DNA from 3 places in the Streptomyces sp. NPDC002868 genome. Region 3 is predicted to be linked to each of the others. Evidence: predicted binding sites of a transcription regulator. Region 3 holds the regulator's gene; each other region holds the start of a gene.
What was found. Region 3 encodes HrcA, which represses chaperone genes, less so after heat shock. Its sites were predicted from a motif close to TTNGCACTCNGNNNNNCNGAGTGCNAA; they were not measured.

Region 1 (3,274 bases), on a different contig from region 3:
TCGTGGTTGCCGCCACCGTCGACGATGACGGTGTCGTCCTTGGAGACGGTCACGCGGCGGGCGGTGCCCAGCACGTCCAGACCGGCCTGGTCGAGCTTGAGGCCGACCTCCTCGGCGATGACGGTGGCACCCGTGAGGGCGGCCATGTCGCCGAGCATCGCCTTGCGGCGGTCGCCGAAGCCGGGGGCCTTGACGGCCACCGCGTTGAAGGTGCCGCGGATCTTGTTCACGACCAGGGTCGACAGGGCCTCGCCCTCGACGTCCTCGGCGATGATCAGCAGCGGCTTGGAGCCACCCGCCTGGATGATCTTCTCCAGCAGCGGCAGCAGGTCCTGGATGGAGGCGATCTTGCCCTGGTGGATCAGGATGTACGGGTCGTCGAGGACGGCCTCCATACGCTCCTGGTCGCTCACCATGTACGGCGACAGGTAGCCCTTGTCGAAGGCCATGCCCTCGGTGAAGTCGAGCTCCAGGCCGAAGGCGTTGGACTCCTCGACGGTGATGACACCGTCCTTGCCGACCTTGTCCATCGCCTCGGCGATGAGCTGGCCGACCTGCTGGTCCTGCGCGGAGAGCGCGGCGACGGCGGCGATGTCGGCCTTGTCCTCGATCGGGCGGGCGGTCGCGAGGAGTTCCTCGGACACGGCCCTGACCGCGGCGTCGATGCCCTTCTTCAGGGCGGCCGGGGACGCGCCGGCTGCGACGTTGCGCAGGCCCTCGCGGACCAGCGCCTGGGCCAGCACGGTGGCGGTGGTGGTGCCGTCACCCGCGATGTCGTTGGTCTTGGTCGCCACCTCCTTCACCAGCTGGGCGCCGAGGTTCTCGTACGGGTCGTCGAGCTCGACCTCACGGGCGATCGTGACACCGTCGTTGGTGATGGTGGGGGCGCCGAACTTCTTGTCGATGACGACGTTGCGGCCGCGGGGGCCGATCGTCACCTTGACCGTGTCGGCAAGCTTGTTGACGCCGCGCTCGAGGGCGCGACGGGCGTCCTCGTCGAACTTCAGGATCTTCGCCATGGGAGCTTCTCTGTCCTCTCAAACGAACTGCGCCCCTGACCTCCCGGCTACATCAGTGCGGGGGCCAGGGGCGCAGATCAAACAACTTCGGGTGCGGAGTCCTCTGGGGGGCGACCCCCAGACCCCCGACCTACTTCTCGATGATCGCGAGTACGTCGCGAGCCGAGAGGACGAGGTACTCCTCGCCGTTGTACTTGACTTCGGTGCCGCCGTACTTGCTGTACAGCACGACGTCGCCGGTCTTGACGTCGAGCGGCAGACGCTCGCCGTTCTCGAAGCGACCCGGGCCCACAGCGAGGACGACGCCCTCCTGGGGCTTCTCCTTCGCGGTGTCCGGGATGACCAGGCCAGAGGCCGTGGTCTGCTCGGCGTCGAGCGGCTGGACCACAATGCGGTCCTCGAGCGGCTTGATGGCAACCTTGGAGCTGGCGGTCGTCACGATCCGACCTCCCCCTTCGGAGATCTCACGGGGCTAACTGTCTGAGGTGGCGACCAGGTGGATCCGTCGTCGCGGGTGCCGGACCTGCCCGTCGCTGTGTTGGCACTCTCCAGTGGGGAGTGCCAGACCCGAGACTATGACTGCGATTAGCACTCGGTCAAGCGGAGTGCCAATCAACGGCGCGCGCCGCACTGATCCCGGTACGGAGAACGTCGCCCCCGACCCATTGGTTCCGCAGGCCCACGCCCCCCGGCACGAGGGCTCAGATGTAGTCCTCCAGGCGCGCCACCGCGTATCCCTGCTTCTCGATACGGCGCAGCAGCCGTGCTGCCGTTCGGGCATCCGCCCTCACGATCTCACCGGGCCGCAACTGTTCGCCCTCCGTGTACTCCCGCCCCAGGACCACCGCGCGGACCCCGCAGTCGGCCGCCGCCCGCAGCGTGTCCTCGTTGTACGCGCCGCGCGGCGGGCGGAAGAGGCGGACCTCATGGTGTCCGCAGATCTCGGCGCGCTGTCCCTCGTACGAGAGCATGCGCAGGTCCGGATGCCGGGCCGTGCGGAACACGCTGACCGGTAACTTCAGCTCGCCCGCCATCCGTACGAACCGCGGATCGCGCGCCGCGCGCTCGTCGAAGGTGAGGAAGACGACCTTGTCGCGGGTGGGCACCCGGTCCACCACGGGCGGCGCCGAGAGCCGGCGTGCGGGCGGCTTCGGCGCGGCGGCCAGCGGCCGGGCCAGCCCCCACCGCCGGTGGGCGGCCCCCGGCGCGCCCACGCCCGGCGTGACCTGCTTCGCGGCCTTGCGCCCGAGCCGCTCGATCGGGTCCACCGACTGTGCGCACCCCGCGGTGAAAAGCGCACCGGCCGCCAGCAGTCCGGCCAGCAGCCGGTGCGCCTGCGTCATACGTAGTCCTCCAGCTTTGCCACGGCGTAGCCCCTGTCGGTGACCGTCTTCATGACCCGCCGGATCATGTCGGGCATGGTGCCCTCCCAGTCCTCGCTGCCGCGGAAGTGCGTGAGGATGATGTCGCCGGGGTGCAGATCCTGGTCCCACTCCCGCCACTCCATGTGATCGGGAAACGCCTCGGCGGCCCACAGGGGCACGGCTTTCACCCCGCACGACTGGGCGGCGCGCAGGGTCTTCTTGTTGTAGTTGCCGTAAGGCGGGCGGAAGAGCGACGGCCGTTTGCCGTACCGCTTCTCGAGCTTGGTCTGCTGGTCGCAGATCTCGTGCTCCTGCTCGTCGTACGAAAGGCCGGGCATATAGCGGTGGTTGAGGGTGTGGTTGTGCAGCGAGACGCCGCGGTCCTGCATCTGCTCGAAGTAGCCGTAGTTGTCGTTGATCACGTAGTCGCTGAGGAAGGCGCTGTACGGGATCTGGAGCTCGCTCATCATCTGGAGCAGGGCGGGGTCCTTCTCCGAACCGTCGTCGATCGTCAGGAAGACGATCTTCTCCTTGACCGGCACGGTCGTGAAGACGGGTGGCAAGGACTCACCGTCCTCGACCTCGAAGCCCTTGCGGGTGGTGATCTTCGGTTTGGTGGCGGGGGGCTGGGGCGCGGCGAGCGGGATGTTGGCCAGACCCCACTTCTTGGCGGCGGCGGCCCGTTCGGCCTGGGTGCGCTTGACCTTCTCCACATACGCGGAGAGCGCACCGGCCGGGCCGGGCCGCTTCGCCTTGCCCCGGGCGGCGTTCGCGCCGGCGGCAGGTTTCGGGGGCTCGGCCGCACAGGCGGAGCCGAGGGCGGCGACGAGGAGCACGGCCAGGACTGCACGGCTCCGCCGCGCACGATTTTTCTCATTTTGTCTTACTAGC
Region 2 (3,274 bases), on a different contig from region 3:
GATCGTGGTCCCGATCGCCTCGGGCTCGCAGCTCACGAAGATCGACAAGGGGCTGCAGGAGCTGATCAAGCTCGGTCTGGTCGAGGACAAGCCGTACAAGATCTTCGGTGCCCAGGCGGAGGGCTGCTCGCCGGTGTCGACGGCCTTCAAGGCGGGGCATGACGTCGTACGCCCGCAGAAGCCGGACACCATCGCCAAGTCGCTGGCGATCGGCAACCCGGCGGACGGCCCCTACGTGCTGGACATCGCGCGCCGCACCGGCGGGGCGGTCGAGGACGTCAACGACGATCAGATCGTCGACGCCATCAAGCTGCTCGCCCGTACGGAAGGCATCTTTGCGGAGACCGCGGGTGGCGTGACCGTGGGTGTCACGAGGAAGCTGATCGAGGAGGGCGTGCTCGACCCGGCGCTCACCACCGTCGTCCTCAACACCGGTGACGGTCTCAAGACGCTGGACGCGGTGGCGCCGACGACCGGCCCGACCGCGACGATCCGCCCGAGCCTGGACGCGTTTCGCGACGCCGGCCTGGCCGGCTGACCGACCACCCGAGACTCAAGGAAGGCACGCAGCATGAGCGTCAACGTCCGCATTCCCACCATTCTCCGTACGTATACGGGCGGCCAGGCCGAGGTTTCGGCTCAGGGCGCGACCCTCTCCGAGGTGATCGCCGACCTGGAGAAGAACCACACCGGCATCGCCGCGCGTGTCCTGGACGACCAGGGCAAGCTGCGCCGCTTCGTCAACGTGTACGTGAACGACGACGACGTCCGTTTCGAACAGGGTCTGGAGACCGCGACACCGGACGGCGCGGGCGTCTCGATCATTCCGGCTGTCGCCGGCGGCTGCTGACTTCGCAGAGTTACCGCTATTGCCCCCTCCGCAAGAGAAGCGGAGGGGGCAATTCCATAGGGTTGAGCGCGGTAGGCTTTGGGAAGCCCCCTCCGCTGCTTGTGCCGGACGCATATGAGAATGCGTCGCCGCGCGACAAGAGTCAGCCAAAGTGGTCGATCGAATTGTCGCGTAGGCGCCTTTTGTCGGGCCCGACTTGCCCCGGAATTCACAGAATTCACATGAATTATCCGTTCGGGCTTGCGCAGATTTCTCGTCCGATTGACCTGTTGCAGACGGCAGTTGGACAGATACATTCAGCCGCGGTCGACGCGTTCCGGCGCACACCCATGGGGTGGAGGTCTGACCCGGGTCCGCGAAGTGCGGTCCTGCGCAAGGGCCAGTAATAGGGGAGTTAGGCATGGCTCAGGGCACCGTCAAGTGGTTCAACGCGGAGAAGGGGTACGGCTTCATCGCGGTCGACGGTGGTGCGGATGTTTTCGTCCACTACAGCGCGATCCAGATGGACGGGTACCGCACCCTTGAAGAGGGTCAGCGAGTTGAATTCGAGATCTCGCAGGGCCAGAAGGGTCCGCAGGCGGACATGGTCAAGCTCGCCGTCTGATCTCGGCGCGATCGGCCACCGACGCACTCACGCCGAGGGGCCCGCATCCCACGAGGGATGCGGGCCCCTCGTGCGTCTGCGCCCTCGCGTCGAGGCTCCTTCGAAGCCGCTGCGCCCTCCCTCCCCCAACTACCGCTGGGAGGTGCCCCCACCGACCACCACCCCTCGTCGAGGCTTCTTCGAAGGCGCTTGCACTCTCGGGGGTCGAGTGCTAATCATTGCGTTAGCACTCTGACAGTGAGAGTGACAACGAGGACCGGGCCGGTGAGGTCCGCAGGCCAGGTGGGGCAAGGAACCACAGGGCTTGCAGGCCGTCCGTCGCGGGCGCCAGCGCGGTCCGGAGAATCCACCCCAGTCCGGGAGGACCACTTCACATGGCCAAGATCATCGCGTTCGACGAGGAGGCACGGCGCGGTCTCGAGCGCGGGATGAACCAGCTCGCCGACGCCGTCAAGGTCACCCTTGGCCCCAAGGGCCGGAACGTCGTCCTCGAGAAGAAGTGGGGCGCCCCCACGATCACCAACGATGGTGTTTCCATCGCCAAGGAGATCGAGCTCGAGGACCCGTACGAGAAGATCGGCGCCGAGCTGGTCAAGGAAGTCGCCAAGAAGACGGACGACGTCGCCGGTGACGGTACGACCACCGCGACCGTCCTCGCCCAGGCGCTCGTCCGCGAGGGCCTGCGCAACGTGGCGGCCGGCGCCAACCCCATGGCCCTCAAGCGCGGCATCGAGAAGGCCGTCGAGGCCGTCTCCGGCGCCCTGCTCGAGCAGGCCAAGGACGTGGAGACCAAGGAGCAGATCGCTTCGACGGCCTCCATCTCCGCCGCCGACACCCAGATCGGCGAGCTCATCGCCGAGGCCATGGACAAGGTCGGCAAGGAAGGCGTCATCACCGTCGAGGAGTCCCAGACCTTCGGTCTGGAGCTGGAGCTCACCGAGGGTATGCGCTTCGACAAGGGCTACATCTCGGCGTACTTCGCCACCGACATGGAGCGTATGGAGGCGTCGCTCGACGACCCGTACATCCTGATCGTCAACTCCAAGGTCAGCAACGTGAAGGACCTCCTTCCGCTGCTGGAGAAGGTCATGCAGTCGGGCAAGCCGCTGCTGATCATCGCCGAGGACGTCGAGGGCGAGGCCCTGTCGACCCTGGTCGTCAACAAGATCCGCGGCACCTTCAAGTCCGTTGCCGTCAAGGCTCCGGGCTTCGGCGACCGCCGCAAGGCGATGCTGAACGACATCGCCATCCTCACCGGTGGCACGGTCATCTCCGAGGAGGTCGGCCTCAAGCTCGAGAACGCCGGCCTGGACCTGCTGGGCCGCGCCCGCAAGGTCGTCATCACCAAGGACGAGACCACGATCGTCGACGGTGCCGGTGAGAGCGACCAGGTTGCCGGTCGCGTGAACCAGATCCGTGCCGAGATCGAGAACAGCGACTCGGACTACGACCGCGAGAAGCTCCAGGAGCGCCTCGCGAAGCTGGCCGGCGGCGTGGCCGTCATCAAGGCCGGCGCCGCGACCGAGGTCGAGCTCAAGGAGCGCAAGCACCGCATCGAGGACGCGGTGCGCAACGCCAAGGCCGCCGTCGAGGAGGGCATCGTCGCCGGTGGTGGCGTGGCCCTGCTCCAGGCTTCCTCGGTCTTCGAGAAGCTCGACCTCGAGGGTGACGAGGCGACCGGCGCCAACGCCGTGAGGCTCGCGCTGGAGGCCCCGCTGAAGCAGATCGCCGTCAACGGTGGTCTCGAGGGCGGCGTCATCGTCGAGAAGGTGCGCAACCTGGCTGTCGGCCACGGTCTGAACGCCGCGACCGGCGAGTAC
Region 3 (3,274 bases):
CTGTTTGATCTCCTGGTACATGCCGTCCGCGGTCTTGTACCCGGCAGCCAGGAACCCGAGCCCACCGGCTTCGGACACGGCGGCGGCGAGCTGCGAGCAGGATGCGCCGCCCGCCATGGGGGCCTGCACGATCGGATAACGGCAAAGATCGGCCAGTGCGGAGGACATGCAGGCATGGTGCCATGTCACTCCCGCACCACCGAATCCGGCGTTCCGTTCGTTAACCGGGCAGCTTGGGGGCTCGCCCGCGAAACGCACCACCGACAGCAACCACCAACGCCCCATGGCTCACGGCGACCACGAACCTGGTTGACTCCCACGAACGTCCCCGGGCCCACGGCAACCGCGAGCCCGGTGACTCCGCCTACCGGCCGTTGAAGGCGTCCTTCAGGCGGGAGAACAGGCCCTGCTGGCCCGGCTGGAACTGGCCCGTCGGCCGCTCCTCCCCGCGCAGCTTCGCCAGGTCCCGCAGCAGCCGCTCCTGATCCGCGTCCAGCTTCGACGGGGTCATCACCTCGACGTGCACGATCAGGTCGCCGCGGCCCCCGCCCCGCAGGTGCGTGATGCCGCGCCCGTGCAGCGGGATCGACTGCCCCGACTGCGTGCCCGGGCGGATGTCGACGTCCTCCACGCCGTCCAGCGTCTCCAGCGGGCACTTCGTGCCCAGCGCCGCCGCCGTCATCGGGATGGTCACCGTGCAGTGCAGATCGTCGCCGCGCCGCTGGAAGACCGGGTGCGGCAGCTCGTGGATCTCGACGTACAGATCACCCGCGGGGCCGCCGCCGGGGCCGACCTCGCCCTCACCGGCGAGCTGGATGCGCGTGCCGTTGTCGACGCCGGCCGGGATCTTCACGGTCAGCGTGCGACGGGACCGGATACGGCCGTCGCCGGCGCACTCCGGGCACGGCGTCGGCACGACCGTGCCGAAGCCCTGGCACTGCGGGCACGGCCGCGACGTCATGACCTGGCCCAGGAAGGACCGCGTCACCTGCGAGACCTCACCGCGGCCGCGGCACATGTCGCAGGTCTGCGCCGAGGTACCCGGCGCCGCGCCCTCGCCCGAGCACGTCGTGCAGACGACCGCCGTGTCGACCTGGATGTCCTTGGTCGTACCGAAGGCCGCCTCGTTGAGGTCGATCTCCAGCCGGATCATCGCGTCCTGGCCGCGCCGCGTACGCGACCTCGGCCCGCGCTGCGACGCCGTACCGAAGAACGCGTCCATGATGTCCGAGAAGTTCCCGAAGCCACCGGCTCCGAAGCCGCCCGCGCCTCCGCCGCCCGCCTGCGAAAGCGGGTCCCCGCCGAGGTCGTAGACCTGCTTCTTCTGCGGGTCCGACAGCACCTCGTAGGCGGCGTTGATCTCCTTGAAGCGCTCCTGCGTCTTCGGGTCCGGATTCACATCCGGGTGGAGTTCGCGCGCAAGGCGGCGGAAGGCCTTCTTGATCTCGTCCTGCGATGCGTCGCGGCGCACGCCGAGTACGGCGTAGTAGTCCGTGGCCACTTACGACTCCGCCAGGATCTGTCCGACGTAACGTGCCACTGCGCGTACCGCTCCCATCGTTCCGGGGTAGTCCATGCGGGTCGGTCCGACCACGCCGAGTTTGGCAACTGCCTCGTCGCCCGAACCGTAGCCGACCGCGACCACGGACGTGGAGTTGAGGCCTTCATGGGCGTTCTCGTGACCGATCCGTACGGTCATGCCCATACCGCCCGATTCCTTGGCCTCGCCGAGCAGCTTGAGGAGCACCACATGCTCCTCGAGCGCCTCCAGCACCGGCCTGATCGTCAGCGGGAAGTCGTGCCCGAAGCGCGTCAGATTGGCGGTGCCGCCGATCACCAGACGCTCCTCGGTCTCCTCGACCAGGGTTTCGAGCAGGGTCGAGAGCACCGTGGAGACGGTCCCTCGGTCCTCCGCCTCGAAGGAATCGGGAAGATCCTGCACCAGCTGCGGCACATCCGCGAAGCGGCGCCCGACGACCCGGCTGTTGAGCCGGGCCCGCAGGTCCGCGAGCGAGGTGTCACTGAACGGCGCGGGGCAGTCGATCATGCGCTGCTCGACCCGTCCGGTGTCCGTGATCAGCACCAGCATCAGCCGGGCGGGCGCGAGGGAGAGGAGCTCCACGTGCCGGACGGTGGACCGGGTCAGCGAGGGGTACTGGACGACGGCGACCTGCCGGGTCAGCTGCGCCAGCAGCCGTACCGTACGGCCCACGACGTCGTCGAGGTCGACGGCTCCGTCCAGGAAGTTCTGGATGGCGCGGCGCTCGGGCGACGACAGCGGCTTGACGCCCGCCAGCTTGTCGACGAAGAGCCGGTAGCCCTTGTCCGTCGGGATGCGTCCGGCGCTGGTGTGCGGCTGGGCGATGAACCCTTCCTCCTCCAGCACCGCCATGTCGTTGCGGACAGTGGCCGGCGAGACGCCGAGCTTATGACGCTCGGTGAGCGCCTTGGAGCCGACGGGCTCCTCGGTGCCGACATAGTCCTGGACGATGGCGCGCAGCACCTCGAGTCTGCGTTCACTGAGCACCGCGCACACCTCCAGCTGTGGTCCCTGGGCGACTGCTTGGCACTCGATGCATACGAGTGCCAGCCTTTCACCGTGCCAGTGTACGGCCGTGGGGTACGCCCCTAGCAAGGGCGGCCGACCACGCTACCGTGCGACATCGCTGGTCGTTGCCTATAGCGTCCCGGTATGGACGTCAGTTGGGAAGAGTTCGGCTGGGAGCGGCTGGCCGACGGGGTGGGCCGCCGACGGATGCCGGTCTGGGACGCGACTGTGGGTCTGATCGCCGGTGACAGCGGTGTCCTCATGTACGACACGGGCTCCACACTCCGCGAGGGCGCCGAGCTCCGCACCCAGGCGCAGGCGCTGCTGGGCGGCCGCCGGGTGACGCATATCGCACTGAGCCACCCCCACTTCGACCATGTGCTGGGGACGGCGGCGTTCGCGGGGGCGCAAGTGTACGGCGCGGTCGGTGTGGCCGATCTGATGAAGCGGGAGCGGGACGGGATCCGCGGCTCGGCGGTACGCCACGGGGTAGCCGAAGACGACGCGGCCCAGGCGGTCGACGTGCTGGTGGTGCCGCACCACATGGTGAGCGGGGAGTGGACGCTGGAGCTGGGCGGCCGCCAGGTACTGCTGGCGAATGTGGGCCCAGGACATTCGGGCCACGATCTGGCGGTCCTGGTGCCGGGCAGCCCGGAGGTGGTGTTCTGCGGCGACCTGGTGGAGGAGTCGGGCGAACCGCAGGCGGGCCCGGACGCGATCCCGTCC

Region 1: groES (co-chaperone GroES) is a predicted target of HrcA. The motif match lies at 1,605-1,631, and genes of this name have one in related genera.
Region 2: groL (chaperonin GroEL) is a predicted target of HrcA. The motif match lies at 1,678-1,704, and genes of this name have one in related genera.

Annotation. Positions count from the first base shown of each region.
Region 1 is NZ_JBVHDR010000002.1:793,755-797,028, forward strand. It holds gene groL (chaperonin GroEL) at 1-1,019, opposite strand, end outside; gene groES (co-chaperone GroES) at 1,150-1,458, opposite strand; gene ACZ3H8_RS09515 (polysaccharide deacetylase family protein) at 1,721-2,362, opposite strand; gene ACZ3H8_RS09520 (polysaccharide deacetylase family protein) at 2,359-3,274, opposite strand, start outside.
Region 2 is NZ_JBVHDR010000009.1:149,646-152,919, forward strand. It holds gene thrC (threonine synthase) at 1-538, shown strand, start outside; gene ACZ3H8_RS25970 (MoaD/ThiS family protein) at 572-850, shown strand; gene ACZ3H8_RS25975 (cold-shock protein) at 1,251-1,454, shown strand; gene groL (chaperonin GroEL) at 1,829-3,274, shown strand, end outside.
Region 3 is NZ_JBVHDR010000014.1:158,461-161,734, forward strand. It holds gene ACZ3H8_RS33155 (nitronate monooxygenase) at 1-168, opposite strand, end outside; gene dnaJ (molecular chaperone DnaJ) at 365-1,501, opposite strand; gene hrcA (heat-inducible transcriptional repressor HrcA) at 1,502-2,527, opposite strand; gene ACZ3H8_RS33170 (MBL fold metallo-hydrolase) at 2,693-3,274, shown strand, end outside.